Regions from separate parts of the Methylobacterium aquaticum genome, predicted to be linked through region 2. Evidence: predicted binding sites of a transcription regulator. Region 2 holds the regulator's gene; each other region holds the start of a gene.
What was found. Region 2 encodes PhoB, which activates phosphate uptake and scavenging genes when phosphate is short. Its sites were predicted from a motif close to TGTCATNNANCTGTCAT; they were not measured.

Region 1 (6,568 bases), 1.6 Mb from region 2:
AGATGCCGGAGATCAAGGACGGGGTCCCGGCCCTGCGCGCCACGCCGGTGCGTCAGGTGCCGCTGCCCCAGGCGCCGGGGAACCCCGGCCCGGTCCTGCAAGCCGCCGCGACGTCCGAGGCGGTCCCGCCCCTGGCGCCGCCGGTCGCCCCTGCCGCCCTCCTCGATCCGAAGCCGGGCGTGCTGACGCAGGGCGCCCCGGCGCGGGGGTTCTCGATGCAGGGCACTCCGGTTCAAGGCTCTCCCGTCCAAGGCAATCCGGTGCGGAATTCCGAGTCGCCGGCCTCCGACGTGGCCGCGACCGGCACCGCCGCCGGGTTCCAGCCCGTTCCCGCCGTCCCGAAGGCGCGGGAGACGCCGCGCCCGGTCGCCGCGCCCCGCGAGGCCGTCACGCCGCGCGAGGCCCCTGCGCCCCGCGCCGTCGCGGCGTCGCGAGGGCCCGTGCCGCTGCCGCCGGCCCGCGAAAGGACCACCGAGCCGAAGGCTACGCCGCGGCCCGCGCCGACCCGGGAGGCGAAGGCCGAGGTTAGGCCCGCACCGGTCAGGCACGCGGCCGAAAAATCCGTCGCCGAGAAGCGCCCGCCGGAGAAGCCGGTCGCGGAGAAGCCGGTCGCCCGGCGCGAGAAGAACGAGACGCACCAGCGCAGCGCCGCCGTCCAGCCCGCCGCGGCGCCCGCGGCGGAGGAGCCGACCCGCTTCCTCGGCGTGCCGATGCCCGACCTCGCCCCGGCCGGCCGCGCCATCCGGGAGACGGTCGACGCGGTGATCTCGCTGCCGAGCCGGCTGTGACCGCGCGTCGGAACGTGTCACTGCCGCGTCGTCGAAGACTACCCTAACCCGCCCTCGCCGCCCCGCCCAGCACTTCGAGCACCAGCGCGTCGCGGTGCGGGCGGCCGTACTCGTCGGTCACCTCGACGGTGAGGCGGTGGGTGCCGGCCGCGAGGTCGCGCGGCAGCCGCGCGACCCAGAGATGCGAGCAGGGCTCCGCCTTCACCCAGGGTTTCTTGCTCGCGGCGTTGCGGGCGTAGAGCGCGGCGACGAACGGGTCCGGCCGGCGCACCCGCGTCATGGCGACGGGTGGACGATCGCCGACGCGGAACGACACCCGGCTGCGCGGCCCGCCATCGAACAGGTTGACCACCACGTTCGTCGAACCGGCGCTCTCGGCCGGGATCGTGGCGCCGAGCAATTCGTAGAGCCGCGTATCGGGCAGGCGGGCGAGGTCGTCGGCGTGGAACTGGCTCTCCAGCACGATCCGCATCTGGCGGCCCGCATCGTCGCTCGCCGGAACGTAGCGGGTGGTGTAATGCCGCCCGCCCGTGATGCCGAGCACGTGAAAGCCGTGCGGCGTGCCGTCGCGGCTGTCGGCGGTGGCGATGCCGCGCCGGTCCGGCGGGCCGCTCCACCACGAGCCAGAGACCGCGGTGAGGACGTGGTGGTGGTGCGCGTCCCCGCCCGGGGCGCCGGGCCGGCCGTCGGGCCCGAGGTATTGGTGCTCGGTGGTGTGGGTGTGGCCCGCGACGCTGAAGGACGGCCGCCCGGCGAGCAGCCGCAGCAGCTGCGCCCGGTCGGCGGTGCCAATGCCGGGATCGTCGGGGCCGAGATCGCTGGCGAGCGGGATGTGCATCGCCACCACCACCAGGCGGTCCTTCGGAATATGCGCCAGCAGATTCTCCACGAAGGCGAGCTGGCGCTCGCCGAACCGGCCCTCGTAGCGCCCGCCCCGTCCCGTCGTCGCCGTGGCGGCCCCGAGATAATGGACGTTGTCGAGCATCAGGAACAGCACGCCGCCCTGTTCCAGCGCGTAGTACGGCGCCCCGAAGGTGCGGGTGAAGGTCTCGCGCGAATAGCGGGCGTCCGGCGCCTCGAAGTTGAGGTCGTGGTTGCCGCCGACATGGAACCACGGCACGCCCACCTGCGCGATGAGCCGGTTCTGGCGCGGATAGAGCGAGAGGTCGTCGAACAGCACGTCGCCGGTAGTCATCCCGAAGGCCACCTTGTTGGGCTCGCCCCGCAGGCCGAGCACCCGGGCGATGGCGGTGTCGCGCACGAAGGTGAGTTCGGCGTGGCTCTCCGGCTGCGGGTCGGTGAACAGCACCACGTCGAAGTCACCGCTCTCCGGGCTGCGCACCAGGCCGAAATCGACGGATGACGGCAGTGGTCCGGTCGGCGCGATGCCGGGATAGCGCAGGGCGAGGTCCGGCGGGGTGCCGGCCGGCCGGTGCAGGTAGGAGAAATGCGGCAGCCCGTCGGGCCCGGCCGGCAGGGAAAACCCCGTCGGCTTGACGACGAAGATCACCGCCTCGTCGCCGACCGGCAGGGTGTAGCGCCCCTGCGCGTCGGTGCGGACGACCTCGCGGCCGTTCGAGACCAGCACGTCGGGCAGGCCCGGATCGTCCTGCCCGCGCCGGCCCTTGGCCCCGCGATCCTCGTAGACGAGGCCGGTGACCTGCCCTCCGGGCGGAGCAGTCTGCGCCCGCGCCGCGAGGGCCGCGAGGGGCGCGAGGGCGAGCGCCGCGGCCCCGGCAACCGTCTCGCGCCGCGTCAGGGTCGTCCGCTCGGTCATCGGCTCGTTTCCTTGGAAGGGCGGGCAAGCAACCACGGCTTCGCGACCGTTCGGTGACGCGGTGCCCGATCCGGCCGCACCGGGCCGTCGATCGCTTTGGGCGACCTCCTCGTCATCGAGGAGCCGCGCAGCGGAACCCGGTCCGACGGTGAGGGGATCGATGCGGCCGGACCACTCGATCAGGCGGCGTCACGCCGCGTGCCGCCCCGCCTCCGCGCCGAAATGCCCGATATAGCGCTTGGCGATCGCCTCGACGGGCAGCACCACGAACACGTCGGTCGTGCCGAACTGGTGATCGACCACCGCGCCGTCGCCGAAGGTGGCGCCGACCCGCAGATAGCCCTTGATCAGCGGCGGCAGGGCCTGGAGCGCGGCCTTCGGGTCGATCGCCTCGCGGCTGAGGCGGTCCATGGCGACGTGGCGGCCCGGCAGCGCGCGGGCGCGCCAGCCCTCGGGGGCGCGGGCGAAGTGGTGCAGGAAGCTCAGGGGCAGGGCCAGGCGATCGGGATCGGTGCCCTCCAGGCTGGCGCAGCCCAGCATCGCGTCGATGCGGTGATGCAGCACATAAGCCCAGATGCCGTGCCACAGAAGCTCGACGGTGCGCTTGGTGCGGTAGGGCTTGAGCACGCAGGAGCGGCCGAGCTCCAGCACCCTTTTGCCCGCATTGGCCTCCAGCACCGGGCCGAGATCGTATTCGCCGGCGGTGTAGAAGCCGAAATGCCGGTCGGCCTGGTCCTGGCGCAGGAGGCGGTAGGTGCCGACGACCCGGGGCTTGGGCTTGCGGAAGGGCTTTGCTTCCTGCGCGGCGTGGTCGATCACCAGGAGGTGGTCGCAGACCGCGTCGTACTCGTCGACGTCGCGGCGCTTGAGCATGGCCAGACCGGTCGGGACTGCCGCCATCTCCTCGTAGAACACGCGGTAGCGCAGGCGCTGGGCCCGCTTGACCTCCTTGGGCGTCGTCGCGAGGCGCACCTCGAGCGAGCCGATGCGGCCGAGCACCGGATCAAGGCCGGGCGTCTCGAAATGCCTCAGCCGCGGGAAGAGCCGCGAGGGCTGGGCCAGCCCCTTGAGATGGATGCCGCCCTCGGCGGCACGGCCGAGCAGGCGCGCGAGGGGGATGCCGGGCGGAACGTCGCGGCCGTCGCCGGCCGGGCCGCGGGTGAGGAACGGAACCATGGTCGAGGCATCCCGTGCGGCACCGGCCGATCCGGCGCCCGGGGAGCGGTCGCCGCGACCGTCCCGCGCAGCAACACCACACCACGAAACCCGGCACGGGAATATGACAATGGTTGACGAGGCGGACCAAGGCCTTGGCCGAGGCGGGCCCGGCCGGCCGGACGTCGCGGACGATCGGGCACCATTCCTCGGCGCCGATGACCTAGCGGCATGATCGGAGGCGCGCTACGCTCTCGCCACCGGTCACCACCCGGAGGGGTTATGTGAGCGCCGAGACTCTGGACAGGTCGCAGCCGGCGGGGCGGCGGGCCGGCGCCGTCCGGCTCGTCATCGGGGGCGTCCAGGGGCTCGCCCTCTGGTTCCTGTTCGCGAAAGGCGAGGCGATCTGGGGCGTCGCTCCGCACCGGACGGTGATGGCCTACGCGCTGCCGCTCCTGCTGATCGCGCCGATGATCCTGATCTTCGGCGTCGGGCGCCTGCGCGCCGGCACCCTGCTCGCCTGGCTGGGAGTGGCCTGCACCCTGCTGGTCCTCCTCGTCGCCTACGACCGGTGGCGGGCGGGCCCATCGCCCGGCGCGGGGTCCGACGGCGCGCTCGGCCCGCTCCTGATCCCGACCGCCTTCGCGATCGCCTACATCCTCCATCACCTCATCGAGCCGGCCGACGTGGCGCGGCGCTGGCGCCCGCCCTATGCGGCCTATGTCGGCGGCTCCTGGCGGCACGCCTTCCAGATCGGCTTGGGCCTCGCCTTCGCGGCGGCCATCGGGGGTGTGCTCTTCCTCAGCGCGGCCCTGTTCGCCGCCCTCCGGCTCGACGCGATCGCCCTGGCGCTGAAGGCCCCGGCGATCGTGATGCCGGCCCTGGGCCTGGCCTTCGCGGGGGCCGTGCACGCGATGGATGCGCGGTTCGGGGCGCTCGCGGGCCGGTTCCCGGTTGCGAACGTGCTCGTCACCGCGCTCGCCGTTCTGGCGACGGGGCTGCTGACGGCCTTCCTTTGCGCCTTGCCGTTCACCGGGCTGGATCCCCTCTGGGCGACCCGCCGGGCCGCGGCGCTGCTCCTCGCCAGCACCGCGCTGCTGATCGTGATCGTCAACGCCGCCTATGGCGACGGCCTGACGCCGGAGGCCCTGTCCCCCCTTTTGCGACGGACGGTGCGGCTCGCCGGCCTGCTCCTGGCTCCCCTCATCGGCCTCGCGCTGATGGCACTCGTCCTGCGGGTCGAACAGCACGGGCTGACGCCGGTCCGGGTCTGGGGCCTCGCCGCCTGCGCGGTCGGTGCGGTCTACGCCCTGGGCTATGGCTGGGGGGCGCTGCGGGCGCGGCCCTGGATGGCGGCGCTCGGCACCACCAACCTGATCGGCGCGGTCGCGACCGTGCTGGTACTGCTGCTCCTGCTCTCGCCGGTGGCCGATCCGGCCCGGCTGTCGACGGCGGACCAGATGGCGCGCCTGGAGAGCGGCAGGGTGAGGCCGGAGAGCATCGATTTCACGGCGTTCCGCTTCCGCTTCGCCCGCTATGGCCGGGAGGCGCTGGATCGGCTCGCGGCCTCAACGGACCCGGTCGTCGCGGATCTCGCCCGGGAGGCCCGGAGCAAGGGCATGCTCCGCGGGAACGAGGGGCCTCCCCGGGGCCCGGCCTTCGCGGGCGCCACGATCGCGCCGCCCGGCGCCTCGCTGCCGGCGGGCTTCCGCGAGCAGGACTGGCCGCGCGACACGCCGCGCTGGCGGCCATCCGCCTGCCTGTCCTCGGCCCGGCCCTGCCTCCTGCTCGTCATCGATCTCGACGGGGACGGCACGCCGGAGGTGCTGGTCTTCGCGGATCCGTCCTCCGCGACAAGCGGGAGCATTTCACTTCCCGAGGCCGACGTCTTCCAGCGCCGCGATGACGGAGTCTGGCACCAAGTCGGCACGCTGTCGTTGCCGTTCGACCGGGCAGAAAGCGAACGGGCGCGGGCCGCGATCCGGGCCGGTGAGGCCGCTCCGATCAAGCCCGTCCTGCCTGACCTTGCGGTCGACGGGCGGCGCCTGCTGTTCCGGCCGAGCGACCTCGGCACCGGCCCGCGCCCTTGAGAACAGGGAGAGGCCGCAGCATCCTGGATGCCGCGGCCGAAAGGATCAGACGAACTGGTTCAGCCCCGGGATCGAGCCGACGATCGGGCCCATCACGTCCTCGCCGGCCTTCTCGCGGCCATAGGCGAACAGCTCGCGGCCGAGGGGCTGCATCTGGCCCATCGGCACGCCGGCCGACATCAGCTTCTGGCCGAGCGCCATCACGCCGCCGCCCATCATGCCGCCGAGCATCCCCATCAGGCCGCCGCCGCCCTCGCCGGGGCCGCCGTCGCCGGCCTGGGCGAGCGCCGCCTCGGCGCCCGGCATCGCCGCGATCAGCTTATTGACCTCCTCCGGCGGGCCCTCCTTCCGCAGGAAGGCCAGGATGTGCCCGATCGCCTTCTGGGCCGTGGTCGCGTCCAGTCCCGTGGCCTGGGTCACCCGGGCAACAAGCTCTTCCATCGTGGTCTCCCGCACGTGTCGCATGCGACCTGCCGGCCCGCACGCTCCGGGCGGTCTTCGGCGAAGGTCGCCGCGAAATCAAGGCAGGCGCGGCAAAACCGGGGCGTCGGCGTTGACAGAGGGCGTCCGCACCCGTAACGGTGACATCTGGCGCGCGGGCTGCACGGTCCGCGCGCCGTCGCGTTCGCGGCGGCCCGCTCGGGTGTCCGGACGTCAATTGCCAAAAAGACGACCCCGGCGCAACGCCGGAGGCCGGATGGAACACGGACGAGAACGATGTTCGCAGTGATCAAGACCGGCGGCAAGCAGTACCGCGT
Region 2 (6,568 bases):
GCCGATCACCGCGCATTCGGCGACCGCCGGATGGGAGGCCAGCACCTCCTCCATGCCGCCGGTCGAGAGGCGGTGGCCGGCGACGTTGATGATGTCGTCGGTGCGGCCCATCACCGAGACGTAGCCGTCGCGGTCGAGGAAGCCGGCATCCGAGGTGTTGTAGTAGCCCGGATAGGTCGTGAGGTAACTTTCGCGGAACCGCTCGTCCTGCTGCCACAGGGTCGGCAGGGCGCCGGGGGGCAGCGGCAACCTGACGGCGATCGTCCCCATCGTGTCGGGGGGCACGGGCGTGCCGGATTCGTCGAGCACCTGCACGTCCCAGCCCGGCATCGGCACGGTCGGGCTGCCGTGCTTGACCGGGAGCGCGCCCAGGCCCACCGGGTTGGCGGCGATCGGCCAGCCGGTCTCGGTCTGCCACCAATGGTCGATCACCGGCACTCCGAGAATCCGCTCGGCCCACGCGACGGTGTCGGGGTCGGCCCGCTCGCCGGCGAGGAACAGGGTGCGGAAATGCGAGAGGTCGTGGCCCTGCATCAGCCGGGCCTCCGGGTCCTCCTTCTTCACCGCCCGGAGCGCCGTCGGCGCCGTGAACAGGGCGACCGCGCCGGTCTCGGCGATGACGCGCCAGAACGCGCCGGCATCCGGCGTGCCGACCGGCTTGCCCTCGTAGAGCACCGTGGTGCAGCCATGCAGCAGCGGCCCGTAGACGATGTAGGAATGGCCGACCACCCAGCCGACATCGGAGGCGCACCAATAGGTCTCGCCGGGGGCGACGCCGTAGAGGTTCGGCATCGACCAGGCGAGGGCGACGAGATAGCCGCCGGTGTCGCGCACCACGCCCTTCGGCTTGCCGGTGGTGCCGGACGTGTAGAGCACGTAGAGCGGATCGGTGGCGGCGACGGGGATGCAGGGCGCGCGGCGGCCGGCCGCCTTCGCCTCCGCCAGGACTTGCGCCCAGTCGCGGTCGCGCCCCGCCTCCATCGCGGCAACGCCTTGCGGCCGCTGGAGGATCAGGCAGGCGTCGGGCTTGTGCGACGAGAGCCGGCAGGCCTCGTCGAGGAGCGGCTTGTAGGCGACGACCCGACTCGGCTCGATGCCGCAGGAGGCGGCGAGCACCACCTTGGGCGCGGCATCCTCGATCCGGGCGGCGAGTTCCCGGGCGGCGAAGCCCCCGAACACCACCGAATGCACCGCACCGATGCGGGCGCAGGCCAGCATGCCGAACAGTGCCTCGGGCACCATCGGCATGTAGAGCACCACCCGGTCGCCGCGCCCGACGCCGAGATCCTGGAGCACGGCGGCGAGCGCCGCGACCTCGTCGAGAAGCTCGGCATAGGTGAACCGGCTCTTGGTGCCGGTGACGGGGGACTCGTACAGGATCGCCGCCTGCTCGCCCCGCCCTGCCGCGACGTGGCGGTCGACGGCGTTGTGGCAGGCATTGACCTCCGCGCCGGGAAACCAGCGGCCGTAGACCCCCGCCTCGGGGTCGAAGACGCGGGCGGCGGGTCTCACCCAGTCGATCGCCTCGGCGGCTCGCGCCCAGAAGGCCTCCGGGTCGCGCTGCCAGGCGGCGTAGGTTTCCGGGTAGCGGCTCGGGCTCGCCATGGCGTCTCCTCCTGCCGCTCGTCTCACGGGGCGGCCTCACCACCCAGATAGGATAGGCCCCGTCCCCGCCGGAAGTCGAACTTTCGTAAGGATGCCGGGCGGATTGATCGCCCGGCCGCGGCGGGTACTCTGGCGCCGCAGCGAGCAGGACGACCCATGACCGGCGCGACGATCTACGATACCGGCCTCGACCGGAACCCGGCCAACCACCAGCCGCTCACGCCGCTCACCTTCCTGGAGCGGGCGGCGACGGTGTTTCCCGACCATACGGCGGTGATCCACGGGACGCTGCGGCGCAGCTACCGCGACCTCTATGCCCGCTCCCGGCGCCTCGCCTCGGCCTTGAGCGCCCGCGGCATCGGGCGGGGCGACACGGTGGCGGTGATGCTCGCCAACACCCCGGCGATGATCGAGTGCCATTACGGGGTGCCGATGGCCGGCGCGGTGCTCAACACCCTCAACACCCGGCTGGATGCCGCGATCATCGCCTTCTGCCTCGACCACGGCGAGGCCAAGGTGGTGATCACCGACCGGGAATTCGCCCGCATCATGGGCCCGGCGCTGGCGCAGGCCGGGGTCAAGCCCCTGGTGATCGACTACGACGACCCGGAATACGACGGCCCGGGCGAACGCCTCGGCGCGATCGAGTACGAGGATCTTCTCGGCGAAGGCGACCCCGCTCATGCCTGGGCGATGCCGGGCGACGAGTGGGACGCGATCACCCTCAACTACACGTCGGGCACCACCGGCGACCCGAAGGGCGTGGTCTACCACCATCGCGGCGCCTCGCTGCTCGCCGTCGGCAACGTGGTGGCGGGCCATCTCGGCCGGCACCCGGTCTATCTGTGGACCCTGCCGATGTTCCACTGCAACGGCTGGTGCTTCCCCTGGACCCTGTCGGTGGTGGCCGGCACCCATGTCTGCCTGCGCCAGGTGCGGGCGAAAGCGATGTACGACGCCATCGCGGATCACGGCGTGACGCATCTGTGCGGCGCGCCGATCGTGATGTCGCTCCTGATCAACGCCCCGGAGGCCGAGCGGCGGGACTTGCCCAACCGCGTCTCGTTCCTCACCGCGGCGGCGCCGCCGCCGGAAGCGGTGCTCGCCGGCATGGCGGAGGCGGGGTTCGACGTGACCCACGTCTACGGGCTGACCGAGACCTACGGCCCGGCGGTGGTGAACGAGTGGCATGCCGACTGGAACGCCCTGGGCAAGGACGAGCAGGCCGCGCGCAAGGCGCGCCAGGGCGTACGCTACCCGCCGCTCGAGGCCCTCGACGTGCTCGATCCGGAGACGATGCAGCCGGTGCCCGCCGACGGCGAGACGCTCGGCGAGGTGATGTTCCGCGGCAACGTGGTGATGCGCGGCTACCTCAAGAACCCGGCGGCCACCGAGGCCGCGTTCAAGGGCGGCTGGTTCCATTCGGGCGATCTCGGGGTGAAGCACCCGGACGGCTACATCCAGCTCAAGGATCGCTCGAAGGACATCATCATCTCAGGGGGCGAGAACATCTCGTCGATCGAGGTCGAGGAGGCCCTGTTCAAGCACCCGGCGGTGGCCGCCGCCGCCGTGGTCGCCAAGCCCGACGAGAAATGGGGCGAGACGCCGTGCGCCTTCGTCGAATTGAAGGGTTCCGAGATGGTCTCGGCCGAGGAGCTGATCGGCTGGTGCCGCCAGTCGCTCGCCGGCTTCAAGGTGCCCAGGCACGTGGTCTTCACCGAACTGCCGAAGACCTCCACCGGCAAGGTGCAGAAATTCGTCCTGCGGGAGATGGCGAAGGCGTTGTGAGCGCTTGATCGGTTGGCTTTTCCGCAGGCCTCAAACCCACAGGGTCATTCCGGGGCCGCGACAGCGGAGCCCGTAATCCAGAAACTCGGATGGTGAAGGATAAGGCGGAACGCGACCCGCCATTGTCTGAGAGCCTGTTTGACTTGCGAAATTCGGCTGTAACGACCTTTTCCATCCCTCTCGCGACCTCATCCTGAGGTGCGACTGAAAGGAGCCTCGAAGGAGGGCTCCAGATGTCCTCGCGATCCCTGGAGCCCTCCTTCGAGGTCAGTCGATTTCAATCGACTGACACCTCAGGATGAGGTTGTGTGTGGGAGTAAATGCTTGAGTCAATCAAACAGGCTCTGAACCATCCGCGGTTCTGGATTCCGGGCTCCGCTATCGCGGCCCCGGAATGACGCGGAGGGTTTGAAATCCGTGGAGACCAGTCAGTCACCTGAAGGCCCGTCACGGCTCCAGCGCGAACATCTCGTCGAACGAATATCCGGAACCCCGCACGGTGCGGATCGGGTCGCTGTCGCGGCCGCGGTTGATCGCCTTGCGCAGGCGGCCGATATGCACGTCGACGGTGCGCTCGTCGATGTAGACGTCGTGGCCCCAGACGCCGTCGAGCAGCTGCTCGCGGGAGAAGACCCGGCCGGGGCTCTGCATCAGGAATTCGAGCAGCTTGAACTCGGTCGGGCCGAGATGCAGCTCGCGGCCGTCGCGGCGGACGCGGTGGCTGACCCGGTCGAGCTCGATGTCGCCGGCGACGAGCAGGTCGGCGACGTGGGCGGGCTTGGCCCGCCGCAGCAGCGCCCGCACCCGGGCCAGCAGTTCCGGCACCGAGAACGGCTTGACGATGTAGTCGTCGGCGCCGGTGGCGAGCCCCCGCACCCTGTCGCCCTCCTCGCCCCGCGCCGTCAGCATGATGACCGGCAGCCGCTCGGTCTCGCGGCGGGCGCGGATGCGCCGGCACAATTCGATGCCGGACAGGCCCGGCATCATCCAGTCCAGGATGACGAGGTCGGGGATCTGCTCGCGCAGGCGGATATCCGCCTCGTCGCCCCGGGCGACGGCGTCGACCTCGAAGCCCTCGGCCTCGAGGTTGTAGCGCAGGAGGAGGGTGAGGGCCTCCTCGTCCTCGACGATCAGGATGCGGGTACTCATCGGGGCACTTCGGGGGGCACTTCAGGCGGGGCCGAAGGCGCCCGCCGGGCCTTGAGGGCCCGGACGGGCGTCGATCCTCAGGCCGCGGGCGGGGTGTCGAGGGTGGCGAAGCTCGAATGGTCGTTCTTCGGACGCTCGGTCGACAGGGTTTCGCCGGTGGCGAGGTAGTGGATGGTCTCGGCGATGTTGGTGGTGTGGTCGCCGATGCGCTCGACGTTCTTGGCGCAGAACAGGAGATGCGTGCAGAACGTGATGTTGCGCGGATCCTCCATCATGTAGGTCAGGAGCTCGCGGAACAGCGAGGTGTAGAGCGCGTCGATGCCGCCGTCCCGGGCCCAGACGTCGAGGGCCGCGACGGTGTCCTGGGTGGCGTAGGCGTCGAGCACGTCCTTGAGCTGGCCCTGGACCAGCTCGTTCATGTGCTCCACGCCGACGACGATCTTCTGGAGCTGGACCTGGTCGGCGATGGCGACGACGCGCTTGGCGACGTTCTTGGCCAGATCGCCGATGCGCTCGAGGTCGCCGGAGACGCGGATCGCCGAGATCGTCTCGCGCAGGTCGATCGCCATCGGCTGGCGGCGGGCGATGAGGAGGATGGCCTTCTCCTCGATCTCGCGCTGCAGCCCGTCGAGGCGCTGGTCGGTGGCGATCACCGCCTGGGCGAGGGCGGAATCGCGGCGCAGGAGCGCCTGGCCGGAATCGGCCACCATCTTCTCGGCGATGCCGCCCATCTCGGCGATGCTGCGCCGCAGGTTCTGCAGCTCCTGATCGTAGGAGGTGACGATGTGGCTCGACATGGGAGACTCCCCGCGGAAGAGGTGGGGCCTACGACGTGCGCCGGTCCGGCAGCCGGACCGACGCAATGACGACTTTGGACCTCAGCCGAACCGGCCGGTGATGTAGTCCTGGGTCTGGCGCTTCGACGGGTTCATGAACAGCCGGTTGGTTGGCCCGAACTCGACCAGCTCGCCGAGATACATGAAGGCGGTGAACTGCGAGATGCGCGCCGCCTGCTGCATGTTGTGGGTGACGATGGCGATGGTGAACTCGGAGCGCAGCTGCTCGATCAGTTCCTCGATGCGGCCGGTCGAGATCGGGTCGAGGGCCGAGGTCGGCTCGTCGAACAGGATCACCTCCGGGCGCTGCGCCACCGTGCGGGCGATGCACAGGCGCTGCTGCTGGCCGCCCGACAGGCCCATGCCGGACTGCTTGAGCTTGTCCTTCACCTCGTCCCACAGGGCGGCCCGGCGCAGGGCCTCCTCGACGCGGATGTCGAGATCGGCCTTGCCGAGGCGCTCGTAGAGCCGGATGCCGAACGCGATGTTGTCGTAGATCGACATCGGGAACGGGGTCGGCTTCTGGAACACCATGCCGACCCGGGCGCGCAGCTCGTTGAGGTCGATCGACGGGTCGAGGATGTTGCGGCCGTCGAGCAGGATCTCGCCTTCCGCGCGCTGCTCCGGGTACAGGCTGTAGATCCGGTTGAAGGTGCGCAGCAACGTCGACTTGCCGCAGCCCGACGGCCCGATCAGCGCCGTGACCTGGCGATCGAGGAAGTTGAGGTTGATGTTCTTCAGGCCGCGGAAGTCGCCGTAGTAGAAGTTCAGGTCCTTCACGGCGAGGCGGATCGCGGCGGATTCGTCGGCCTGGCTCTGGCCCACGACCGGCGCGGCGGTGGCGGTGGCGCTCATCGGTGTATCTCCGGGCAGGAGTATTTTCGAAGAAAATACGTCACAATCAGATGTGGGGAGCAGCACCCGGTCGCGGAGCGATCGGGTGCTGCCGACGTCCGGGTCAGCGCCCCTTCGGGCCGCTCAGGACGAGGCGGGCCACGATCGACAGGCCCAGGATGGTGACGGTGATGAGGAGCGCGCCGGCCCAGGCCAGCTGGCGCCAGTTCTCGTAAGGAGACAGGGCGAACTGGTAGATCATCACCGGCAGGTTCGCGACGCCGCCCATCAGGTTGGGGCTGAACCAGGAATTGTTGTTGAGCGCGGTGAAGAGCAGCGGCGCGGTCTCGCCGGCG
Region 3 (6,568 bases), 3.2 Mb from region 2:
ACCTACTGCACCCAGTGCAACTGGCTGCTGCGGGCCGGCTGGATGGCGCAGGAGCTGCTCTCGACCTTCCGCGACGCCCTCGGCGAGGTGGCGCTGATCCCGGGCACCGGCGGCACCTTCGCGATCACCTGCGGCGACGCCCTGATCTGGGAGCGCAAGCGCGACGGGGGATTTCCCGACATCAAGACCCTCAAGCAGCGGGTGCGCGACCGGATCGAGCCCGGCCGCGACCTCGGCCACGTCGACAGGGCCTGACGCCTTGACCATGCCGCGCCGCCGGCGCGCCGCCAGGACGGAGCGCCGGGACAGAGCCATGAGGAGTGCGCCATGATCCGCCGCCGGCTGAACGCCCTGCGGCGGGACGGGCTGTCGACGCAGGTCTACCTCGTCGCCCTGGCGATCGCGCTGATCGGCCCCGGCCTGATCTTCACCGCCGTGCTGCTCGGCCGCTACGCCGCCCTGGAGCGGGTGCGCTTCGAGCAGGATGCCCGCGAGAGCGTGCGCGGCATCGCGCTCAGCATCGACCGGGACATGGCCGGGCTGGTCTCGGTGCTCCAGACCCTGGCGGCCTCGCCGCGCCTGCGCCAGGAGGGTTTCGGGCATCACGGGCTCGCCGGCTTCGAGATCCAGGCCCAGGCGGTGACCGAGGCGACGGGCTTCCGCCTGTCGCTGCGCCGGCCGGACGGCACCCAGCTCGTCAACACCGCCCTGCCCCACGGCGCGCCGCTGCCGCAGGACCCGCATCCCGAGGATGCCGCCGCCCTGGCGACGCGAAAGCCCGTGATCGGCGACGTCCGGGCCGGGGCGCCCGGCCGGGCGCCGACCTACGACGTGGCGGTGCCGGTGATGGTCGCGGGCGTGCCGGCCTACGTGCTCAGCCTCACGGTGCCGGTGGCGCGGCTGCACCAGATCCTGGTCCAGGACCTCGCGCCGGGCTGGACCACCGCGATCATCGACCGCCGGGGCCTGCTGCTCGCCCGCTCGGAGGACCATGCCACCCTCGCCGGCCAGCCGATGCAGGCGTCCTTGCGCGGCTCCCCGACCGGCGCCGCCGGCATCTGGGAGGGGACCGACCGCCGCAAGCGGCCGGTCCTCTACGTCGAGACCACCGCGACCGCCTCGGGCTGGACCGTCGGCGCCAGCATCCCCAGGCAGCAGGTCGAGGCGCCGTTGCATCACTGGATCCTGGCCTTCGGCGGGTTCGGGCTCCTGGCGCTGGCGGTGTCGTCGATCCTGGCGGTGAAGCTGTGGGCGCGGGTCGCCGAGCCGTTGCGCCACCTCGCCCAGGCCGGCGGCGCGCTCGCCGTCGGCCAGCCGGTGCCCCGGGTCTCGACGCCGATCCGCGAGATCCGCCAGCTCGCCGACGTCCTGGCCGACGCCTCGCAGAGCCTGCGCCGGCGCATCGCCGAGCGCGACCAGGCGCTCGAGCAGCAGAGCCGCAGCCTCGCCGCCCTGCGCGAGAGCGAGGCGCGCTTCCGCCACATGGCCGATTCCGCCCCGGCCCTGATCTGGATGACCGACGAGGCCGGCGAGATCGTGTTCGCCAACCTCCATTACGATTACCTGTTCGGCCGCTCGACCGAGACGCTGGCCGGGGGGCGCTGGCGCGAGGTCGTCCACCCGGACGACCTGCCCGGCTTCGCGGCGGCGTTCGAGGACGCCTTTTCGGCACGCAGGCCTTTCCGCCACGCGATGCGGGTGATCGACCGGCACGGGGCGACGCGCTGGATCCTGTGCGAGGGGGTCGCCCGCCTCGACGATCACGGCCGCTTCCTCGGCTATACCGGCTGCAACGTCGACATCACCGAGGCCAAGGACGCGGAGACGGCGCTCCGCGAGGGCGAGGAGCGCCTGCGGCTGGCGCTCGCCGCCGGCCGGCTCGGCACCTGGGAGATCGATCTCGCCTCCGGGCAGCACCGCCTCTCGGCCCGCTCGTCCGAGATGTTCGGGGCGGCCCCGCTCTCGCACGAGGCCTGGACACGCACCGTTCATCCGGAGGACCGGGCCCGGATCGAGGCGGCGCTCGATGCCCTGCTGGCCGGGGAAGCCGAGTACCGCACCGAGTTCCGGATCCGGCCGGACGAATCCCAGCTGCGCTGGGTCAGCGCCCAGGCGATCGTGCAGCGCGATGCCGGCGGGCGGGCGCGCCGGGTGATCGGCATCCACCAGGAGGTGACCGAGCGCAAGCGGGCCGAGGAGCACCTGCGCCTCCTGGTCCACGAGCTGAACCACCGGGTGAAGAACACGCTCGCCACGGTGCAGTCGATCGCGATGCAGAGCCTGCGCGGCCTCGACGGGCCGGTGGGCGCGAGCGCCAAGACGGCCTTCGAGGCGCGGCTGATCGCGCTCGCCCGCGTCCACGACGTGCTCACCCGCGAGAGCTGGGAGGGGGCGGAGCTGGCCGAGGTGGTCAAGGACGCGCTCGCCCCCCTCGACGGGCCGGGCGGGCGCTTCGTGGTCGGCGGCCCCGGCCTGCGCCTGCCGCCCCGCACCGCCCTGTCGATCGCCATGGCGCTGCACGAGCTCGCCACCAACGCGGTCAAGTACGGCGCCCTGTCGGTGCCGGCGGGCCAGGTCGCCCTGTCGTGGAGCGTCGCGGAGGGGCGGCTGACCTTGCGCTGGCAGGAACGCGGCGGGCCGCCTGTCGTCCCCCCGACCCGCACCGGCTTCGGCTCGCGCCTGATCGAGCGCAGCCTCGCCCGCGAGCTCGACGGCAGCGTGAGCCTGTGCTTCCCGCGCGAGGGCGTGGTCTGCACCATCGTGGCGCCGTTGGGCGAACCCGGCGCGGCGCGGCCGGACTCGCGGGAGGACACCGCGCCGGCCCGGCGCCGGGCGGCGGGGCAATCGTAGCCGGAGCCGGAAGTAGGCCGCCCGGTCGATGGCCGCCGGCGACAAGTCTCCCATATCCCTGGGGAAAGCCGAGGGCCCGTCCCGCGCCCGGCGCCGGACCGACCGATGACCTCAGCCCCGACGCCCGTTCCCGCACCCCGCCGGCCGCTCCGCGCCCGGCTCGGCCCCGTGCGCAGCCGGGCCGGGCTGACCACCGCGGGCGCCGCCCTGCTGCTGTTGGTGGGCGCCGCCAACGGATTGCTGCTGGCCTGGCAGAGCACCGTCCAGCACCGCATCACCCACACCCTGTCGGTCGACCGGACCCTGATGCAGGTGCTGGCCGACCTCCTCGACAGCGAGACCGGGCAGCGCGGCTACCTGCTGACCGGCGATCCCTCGTTCCTGGTGCCCTACACCGCCGGGCAGACCCGGATCGCCGCGGAGCTGCCGGTGCTCGATGCCGAGCTGCGCGGCTCCCCGAGCCAGGCCGCCCGCCTCGACGCGTTGCGCCCCGCCATCGCCCGCAAGTTCGCCGAGCTCGACCGCACGCTCGCCCTCGACCGCGACGGCGACCGCGACGGGGCGCTGGCCCTGGTGCGGGCCGGCGAGGGCAAGGCCGAGATGGACGACATCCGCCGGATCATCGAGGGGATGCGGGCCCAGGAGGACGAGCTGCTGCTGGGCTACCAGCGGCACGCCCACGGGATCGAGGCGATGGTGGGGATCGGCAGCGTCGTGTCGGTCGGCATCATGGCGTTGCTCGCGGTGCTGGCCCTGCGCGAGGCGGGGCGGCGGGCGGCCCTGTCGCGCTTCCTGCCGGCCGAGCTGGCGCCGCTCCTGGAGCGCGGCGGCAGCATGGAGCAGGGCGGCGGCCTGCGGCTCGGCGAGCGGCGCCACGCGGCCATCGCCTTCGTGGACATGCGCGGCTCCACCACCATCGCCGAGCGGGCCGACCCCGAGACGGTGGCGATCCTGGTCACGGGGTTCCGCCGCTGCGTCGCCCAGGCCGCCCGGGAGACCGGGGGCGTGATCGACAAGTTCATGGGCGACGGCGCGCTCGTGGTGTTCGGCGTGCCCGAGGCGGATGCGGAGGCCGCCGCGCAGGCGCTGTCCTTCGCGGAGCGGCTGGAGGACGGGGTGGCCGCGTGGAACGCCGAATCGGGCGAAACCCCGGTGCGGATCGGCATCGGGGTGCATTGCGGCGAGGTGTTCGTCGGCGTGGTCGGCGACGACGACCGGCTGGAATTCACCGTCCTCGGCGACGCGGTCAACGTCGCGGCCCGGCTCGAACAGGCGACCAAGACCTTCGGGACAACCACCCTGGTCTCGCAGGCCGCGCTCGATGCGGCGCGGGCCTCCGGCGCGGGATGGCGCGAGGTCAGCCGCCAGCCCCTGCGCGGCCGGCAGGAGGCCTTCCCGATCTACGGCCGGGCGGCCTGAGCACGATGAGGGGAAAAAGGGCGCGGGACGGGGTAGCGGTCCCGGCCGGCCTCTGCTATCGCAGCCGCCCCGGCCGGGTCGGCTCGAAGACGATCCGGCGGTGGAAGGCGCACCAGCTCTTGCCGTCCTGCACCGGCGCACCGCAACAGACCGCACGGTCGTTCGGTTCGCCGATGATGAACTTGCACACGAAGGCGCCCGATTGGGCGAACGGAACCCGGAGGCTCGGAGAGGGCTCCTCGACGGCGTCTGCGGTCACGATATGCGACATGCGCACGAGCTGGTTCATCGGGTACTGACTCGCTGGCCTTCCGTCACCCTCGACCAGAAGGGCACCGGGCCGGTTCGTTGCGGGCAGATCCGTCACCGGATTCTCCACCCATGAGGTCCGCGTCTCCGACGACCCGCTCACACGCGTCGCAGGGGAAGCGGCGTTCATACGAATTTGGGGTTGCGTCTCGCAGAACGCAAGCCCCCTAAGCATTTACGCATGGTTTTCGACAGCCGGAGCGTGTCGCCGGCGGCTCTTTGACGGCTCCCGGGGGGCTCCCGGCCGGCCCTGCGGCGTCATCGACTTGCCATCCGGGCGCCCTATCCTTGGCGGATCGCCGCTGCCGAGAATCCTCGCACAGGTCCCCCATGTCCGACGCCGCCCTCGCCCCCGACCGCGCCGGCGCGGCGCATGGTCACGCCCGGCCCGGCCGCCGGTTCGATCACCGCGTCCATCCGGCGGCGACGATCGCCTTCCTGGCCGTCCTGGCGGCGGGCCTCGCCTATGGCGGCTACAACCTTCTCGCCGACATGCAGCGGGCCGGTCAGCCGCCGCTCGCCGTCGGGGCCTTCGCGTTCCTCGGCCTCGCGCTCCTGATCGCGCTGGCCTTCGAGTTCGTGAACGGGTTCCACGACACCGCCAACGCGGTGGCGACGGTGATCTACACCCATTCGATGCCGCCGCTCGTCGCGGTGATCTGGTCGGGCGCCTTCAACTTCCTCGGCGTCATGGCCTCGACGGGAGCGGTGGCCTACAGCGTCGTGACCCTGCTGCCGGTCGAGCTGATCCTCCAGGTCGGCTCGGGCGCCGGCTATGCGATGATCTTCGCGCTGCTGATCGCCGCGATCGTGTGGAATCTCGGTACCTGGGCGCTCGGCCTGCCGAACTCCTCCTCGCACGCGCTGATCGGCTCGGTGATCGGCGTCGGGCTCGCCAACCAGCTGATGGCGCCGAACCATGCCGCCTCCGGCGTCGCCTGGGGCCAGGCGGCGAGCGTGCTCGAATCGCTTCTCTTCAGCCCCCTCGTCGGCTTCGTCTGCGCCGCAGGGCTGCTCCTCGTGCTCAAGCGCCTGGTGCGCCGGCCCGACCTCTACCGGGCCCCGGAGGGCGAGGCGCCGCCGCCCCTGTGGATCCGCGGCCTCCTGATCCTCACCTGCACCGGCGTGTCCTTCGCGCATGGCGGCAATGACGGCCAGAAAGGCATGGGGCTGATCATGCTGATCCTGATCGGCGCCGCCCCCACGGCCTATGCGCTCAACCGCACCATGCCGGAATCGAGCACGCCCGCCTTCGTGCAGGGCTCGGAGGGCGCCAGCCGGGTGTTTCGCGACCACGCCGGCGGGACCCCGATCCCGGACGCGGCGCGAGCCCGGGCCGCGGTCGGCGAGGCCCTGAAGGCGGACGCCCCCGCCAAGGCGCTCGCGGCGCCGGACAGCGTCGCGGCGCTCGCCGGCCTCGCGGACGACATCGCCGCGCAGGTCAAGAACTACGGCGCGATCCGGCACGTGCCGGCGGAGGCGACGCCGAACCTGCGCGCCGACATGTATCTCGCGAGCGACGCGGTGCGGCTCCTCACCGGCGAGCACTCGCCCTTCGGTGACGCCGAGAAGGCGACGCTCTCGGCCTACCGCCACACCCTCGACGACGGGACGCGCTTCATCCCGACCTGGGTCAAGGTCGTGGTCGCCCTGGCGCTCGGCCTCGGGACGATGGTGGGCTGGAAGCGGATCGTCGTCACGGTCGGCGAGCGCATCGGCAAGCAGCACCTAACCTACGCGCAAGGCGCCTCGGCCGAGGCGGTCGCCGCCGGCACGATCGGGCTCGCCGAGGCGTACGGCCTGCCGGTCTCGACCACCCACATCCTGTCGAGCGGCGTCGCCGGCACGATGTGGGCCAACGGCACCGGCCTCCAGATGGCGACGGTGCGCAACCTGGCGCTCGCCTGGATCCTGACCCTGCCGGCGGCGATCACCCTGGCGGGCGGGTTGTACTGGGGTTTGCGGCAGGTGTTCTGAGGGCCTGCCTGTT

Region 1: F1D61_RS32030 (calcineurin-like phosphoesterase C-terminal domain-containing protein) is a predicted target of PhoB. The motif match lies at 2,608-2,624, and genes of this name have one in related genera.
Region 3: F1D61_RS24275 (inorganic phosphate transporter) is a predicted target of PhoB. The motif match lies at 4,835-4,851, and genes of this name have one in related genera.

Annotation. Positions count from the first base shown of each region.
Region 1 covers NZ_CP043627.1:6,913,277-6,919,844, reverse strand. The annotation lists gene F1D61_RS32035 (chemotaxis protein CheA) at 1-788, shown strand, start outside; gene F1D61_RS32030 (calcineurin-like phosphoesterase C-terminal domain-containing protein) at 832-2,565, opposite strand; gene F1D61_RS32025 (GNAT family N-acetyltransferase) at 2,755-3,741, opposite strand; gene F1D61_RS32020 (DUF4153 domain-containing protein) at 4,005-5,810, shown strand; gene F1D61_RS32015 (DUF2267 domain-containing protein) at 5,856-6,251, opposite strand; gene rplU (50S ribosomal protein L21) at 6,528-6,568, shown strand, end outside.
Region 2 covers NZ_CP043627.1:1,512,615-1,519,182, forward strand. The annotation lists gene F1D61_RS06670 (propionyl-CoA synthetase) at 1-1,605, opposite strand, end outside; gene F1D61_RS06675 (acyl-CoA synthetase) at 1,762-3,393, shown strand; gene phoB (phosphate regulon transcriptional regulator PhoB) at 3,841-4,542, opposite strand; gene phoU (phosphate signaling complex protein PhoU) at 4,620-5,339, opposite strand; gene pstB (phosphate ABC transporter ATP-binding protein PstB) at 5,421-6,233, opposite strand; gene pstA (phosphate ABC transporter permease PstA) at 6,337-6,568, opposite strand, start outside.
Region 3 covers NZ_CP043627.1:5,320,563-5,327,130, reverse strand. The annotation lists gene F1D61_RS24295 (SelT/SelW/SelH family protein) at 1-255, shown strand, start outside; gene F1D61_RS24290 (sensor histidine kinase) at 328-2,850, shown strand; gene F1D61_RS24285 (adenylate/guanylate cyclase domain-containing protein) at 2,956-4,269, shown strand; gene F1D61_RS24280 (GcrA family cell cycle regulator) at 4,325-4,558, opposite strand; gene F1D61_RS24275 (inorganic phosphate transporter) at 4,909-6,555, shown strand.